DNA from 2 places in the Pseudomonas sp. GZD-222 genome. Region 2 is predicted to be linked to the other one. Evidence: riboswitches for the same ligand, from Rfam matches in the RefSeq annotation. Region 2 holds a riboswitch; the other holds the start of a gene.

Region 1 (2,378 bases), on a different contig from region 2:
GGCCGGGGCGATGTTGACGGTGGGGATCAGGGTCTTGTTCGGCTCGGGTAGTTGTGGCGATGGCCCGAATCCATCACTGACCTCCAGGCGGGCGGTCTCGCCGCAGCCGCTCACGGCTGCAGCCACTGCCAGCAGCAAGGCTTTCCGGGTCATGTGCATGGCGTTGCCCTCGCAAAGTTGGCCTCTGTTGAAAGTAGAGGCGCGCAACATGCGCGAGGTTCCGTTGCTCAGGCCTGCTTGAGCAGCAGTGCGACCCCCGGATGGTACTGTCCGGCTTCGTTGTGCAGCTTGCGGTAGGCATAAGGGAAATACCAGGCAATGGCACAGGCGGTGTGTTTTTGCAGGTCGTCAACCAGGTCCTGGAGTTCTTCGGGGCTGGCGTGTTGTCCGGCCTTCCAGGGGCTGGCAAACAGGGCGGCGACCTTGAGCTGGCTGGGGGCAGCCACCTGGCGCGCGGCAAACACGGTTTCCTGCAGGGCGTTGTGCAGGTCCAGGCGGGCTATGCGCGGCCAGCGCTGGCTGGCTTGCAGGTAAGCGGCTTCTTCGCGGTTGGCGATATACAGGTCGCAGTAACCTTCACGCTCACCTTCGTCACGCTGCTTTTTGCTCTGGTGATGTTGCAAGGTGATCAGCTCGGCTTGCCAGGCCGCGGCCGAGAGCACGCCGAGGTTCGCTTGGGCGCCGTGCCAGTAAGGGGCCTCACCGTCGCCCAGAGTCTGGTTGCAGCGGTCGATGCATTCGACCCAGCGTTCCAGGGCCGGGCGCAGGAATTCCAGGCGCGGGTTATTAATGATCAGACCTTGCATGCCGCTCTCTCCTTTATAGTTGTAATCGAGATAGCCAAAATATGGCTATTTGATATCACTGTTGTCAGGGTGGCACAAGATGACAAAGACGCCATTGATCCAGGCCAGTGCTGCGCCTTTCATTGACGCTCCGGATGCAACCCTCTAACCTTCGCGACTTGTTTCAGGTGCTCTGTGGGCTGTGGCCTGGCAGGGTGAAACAGGGAAGCCGGTGGGCGCGCAATCGCGTGCGAGTCCGGCGCTGCCCCCGCAACGGTAGGTGAGTCAAGGCTGCGCACGGCCACTGGGTGATCGCACCCGGGAAGGCGCGCGACCCTGGGTGTTCATGGCCCCGCTCACAAGCCCGGAGACCGGCCTGTAACAGCCAACGGCATCACGGAGGGTGATGCGCGTACCCTTCGGCCTGTGCCGCAGCCCTGCGCGTTTCTCCGTCTGCCTTATCCATTCATCTGTTGCCATCTCTTTGCCGCGAACGCTGTGCAGCCCTGTGCTGCTAGGCTCGTTGCGAACGGATTGACAGGGCTATGCGGAGACTTCGATGACTGAATCCACTGAGCGTGACGAACGCCACCTGGCACGTATGCTGCGCAAGAAGGCGGTAATCGACGAGCGTATTGCCAACGCCCCCAACGAATGCGGCTTGCTGCTGGTGCTCAGCGGCAACGGCAAGGGCAAGAGCAGTTCGGCCTTCGGCATGCTCGCCCGGGCTATGGGCCATGGTATGCAGTGCGGCGTGGTGCAGTTCATCAAAGGCCGCAACAGCACGGGTGAAGAGTTGTTCTTCCGGCGCTTTCCCGAGCAGGTGCGCTATCACGTGATGGGCGAGGGCTTCACCTGGGAAACCCAGGACCGCCAGCGTGACATCGCCGCGGCAGAGGCCGCCTGGGCGGTCTCGCGCCAGTTACTGCAAGACCCGACGATCACCTTTGTGGTGCTCGATGAACTGAACATTGCCCTCAAGCACGGCTATCTCGACCTCGAACAAGTGCTCAGCGACCTGCAGGCGCGTCCACCGATGCAGCATGTGGTGGTCACCGGTCGCGGGGCCAAGGATGAAATGATCGAACTGGCCGACACCGTCACTGAGATGGGCATGATCAAACACGCCTTCCAGGCCGGCATCCGTGCCCAGAAGGGCGTTGAGCTATGAGTGACACGCGCCACTGTCCGGCGGTGCTGATTGCCGCCCCGGCCTCGGGCCAGGGCAAGACCACCGTGACCGCCGCGCTGGCGCGGCTGCACCGCAATCTTGGGCGCAAGGTGCGGGTGTTCAAATGCGGCCCTGACTTTCTTGACCCGATGATTCTCGAACGGGCCAGCGGTGCCCCGGTGTACCAGCTTGACCTGTGGATGGTCGGTGAACAGGAAAGCCGGCGGCTGCTCTGGGAAGCCGCGGGTGATGCTGATCTGATCCTGATCGAAGGGGTCATGGGCCTGTTCGACGGTACGCCGTCGAGCGCCGATCTGGCGCGTCACTTCAACGTGCCGGTGCTGGCGGTGATCGACGGCACTGCAATGGCCCAGACCTTCGGCGCCCTGGCCCTGGGCCTGGCGCGTTATCAGCCGGACCTG
Region 2 (2,378 bases):
CTTTAGGCGCCGGGCCAGTTGGTGCAGCCCGGGTTCGTCTTGCTTGAGGTCGATACTGGCAAGGCCCGCGACGGCTGCCAGCGGCAGGTCGTGGGCCTTGAGGGTCTGTTCCAGCAGATCGCCCAGCGTTTTAGCCGGGCAACCCCGTCGACAACCCAGGCCGACGAATACCTGCATGGGTTTCAGGCCTGGCTCGAACGACGGAACAGCCAGGCACTGAGCAGACCCAGCACCAGCCAGAATGCAGCGTTGGTCAACAGCGAGGCGACTTTGAACTCAGCTTCCAGAGCTTCGGGTGCAAGCATTTCATGAACCTCCGGCTGCGGTGCGCCAATCACATGCGGCACCACCAGCAGCACAACGCCCAATGCCTTGAACAGCCAGTTGTGGGCAAACACAATCAACCCGAGCCCCACGGCCGTGGCGGCGGCAGTACCGACCCACCAGGCCTGGCGCTGGGCCAGATCGGCGGCAGCGGTACCCGGCAGCTCCGGTGGCAGGCCCAGGGTCGGCGCCAGGCAGAACACGGCAAAGCCGCCCAAGCCCCAGAGTGCGCCGCTGACCACGCTGTTGGGTGCGCGCAGCGAATACAGCGCGGCCAGGATCAGAGCGAAGCCGACGGCAACAACCAGATTGCCACCCGTGGTCGAGAGCACACGCTGCCAGCCGTCTTCCGGCGACCAGGCTTCGCTGTCGTGGTGGTGATCGGCGTCCACGCCAGGGGCATGTTCATGGGCTTCGACCGCGGGCGCGGCGCTTTCATAGGTTTCCGCCTGGAGAATCAGCGGCGCAACCCAGAAGCTTTGCAGCAGGGTCAACAGCAGGGCAGCCAGCAGGCCGGCGAACCCTGCGGTACTGGCAATACGCTTAATCATCGGACGGCACTCAGTGGCAAGGGAAGGCGGCGCTGTGGCGGGTATCGTGGGCAGCGTTGTGCACCGCTTCGATATGCGAGAAACCGGCGAAGTAGACCAGGCACAGGCCCAGCAGCGAGGCACCGACGGCGACCAGCAGGCGCTGGCTGAGGCTTGAAGGGGTAACGGCTGAGTGACTGGCGGTACTGGTACGCATGGCGCTTTCCTCTTGGTGTTGTTCGGCAACAGGCAAGCGCAGGAAACCCCTGCACGGAGTTCGCCCAGGGGTTGCAACAGCGCCCGCCCACCGCGGGTTTGTCAGATCAGTGTCGGGCCGGTCTCCGGGCTGGCGAGGGCTGAGCGATTGCTCAGCCAGAGGCGTCACCTTCCCATGCCGGACTACGGGCACAGTGGTACTGACGCTTTTCTCACTTACCGTTGCGGGGGCAGCACCGGACTTGTCATACACCGCTATCACGTAGCGTATGACGCACCGGTTTCCCAGTTTCACCCTGTAAAGGGCACCCAAACGAATAGCGCTAGCAAATCACGGGTGAGGTCAGGCGTCAATCGTGACAGCAGTTGACCGCTCACCGGGCACTGCGTAGCCTAGCCGCTTCGAGGTTCTTCGGCGCTGGCCGAAGCTAAGACGGGAACGCGGTTCAAGCCGCGGCTGCCCCCGCAACTGTAAGCATTGAACGGTTCGACACAGCCACTGCGTCCGCGCGGGAAGGCGTCGTTCGACTGGCCTTCGGCCGGTGCAATGCAAGCCAGGAGACCTGCCTCGAACAGTTTCCGACATAAACCGGGCGGGGTGATCCGGTGGCGAACGCGTCCAGGTATTGATACCTGTGGCTCTCGTCCCGCATGCCCGCCATCCTGCCAAGGGCATCGACATGAAAACACTGGCCAAACTCCCCGTCACCATCGTTACCGGCTTCCTCGGCTCGGGTAAAACCACGCTGCTGCGGCACATGCTCGACAACGCTCAGGGGCGGCGCATTGCGGTGATCGTCAACGAGTTCGGCGAACTGGGCATCGACGGCGAGATCCTCAAACAGTGCAGCATCGGCTGCACTGAAGAAGAGGCCAGTGGCCGCGTCTACGAACTGGCCAACGGCTGCCTGTGCTGCACCGTGCAGGAAGAGTTCTTCCCGGTGATGCGTGAACTGGTGGCCCGTCGCGGCGACCTGGACCACATTCTCATCGAAACCAGCGGCCTGGCCCTGCCAAAACCTTTGGTGCAAGCCTTCCAGTGGCCGGAAATCCGCAATGCCTGCACGGTTGACGCCGTCATCACCGTAGTCGACAGCCCGGCCGTGGCCGCAGGCACTTTCGCTGCCTACCCGGATCAGGTCGATGCCCAGCGCAAACTCGACCCGAACCTGGACCACGAGTCGCCCCTGCACGAACTGTTCGCCGACCAGCTGGCCAGTGCCGACCTGGTGGTACTGAACAAGGCTGACCTGATCGCCGCCGATGACCTGGCCAAGGTCCGCGCCGAAGTGCAGGAAGAACTGCCGC

Evidence for each region. A riboswitch is a leader RNA that binds a small molecule or an ion and turns the genes downstream of it on or off. The one in region 2 is predicted to bind cobalamin.
Region 1: linked by a shared signal. The riboswitch ahead of cobO (cob(I)yrinic acid a,c-diamide adenosyltransferase) and the one ahead of ACO6VD_RS11830 (CbtB domain-containing protein) in region 2 are both predicted to bind cobalamin.

Annotation. Positions count from the first base shown of each region.
Region 1 covers NZ_JBMOWO010000003.1:1,222-3,599, forward strand. The annotation lists gene ACO6VD_RS00220 (PQQ-dependent sugar dehydrogenase) at 1-159, opposite strand, end outside; gene ACO6VD_RS00225 (hypothetical protein) at 228-806, opposite strand; cobalamin riboswitch at 955-1,179, shown strand; gene cobO (cob(I)yrinic acid a,c-diamide adenosyltransferase) at 1,345-1,956, shown strand; gene ACO6VD_RS00235 (cobyrinate a,c-diamide synthase) at 1,953-2,378, shown strand, end outside.
Region 2 covers NZ_JBMOWO010000063.1:22,793-25,170, reverse strand. The annotation lists gene ACO6VD_RS11840 (cobalamin biosynthesis protein) at 1-177, opposite strand, end outside; gene ACO6VD_RS11835 (CbtA family protein) at 183-875, opposite strand; gene ACO6VD_RS11830 (CbtB domain-containing protein) at 886-1,071, opposite strand; cobalamin riboswitch at 1,170-1,396, opposite strand; cobalamin riboswitch at 1,459-1,655, shown strand; gene cobW (cobalamin biosynthesis protein CobW) at 1,751-2,378, shown strand, end outside.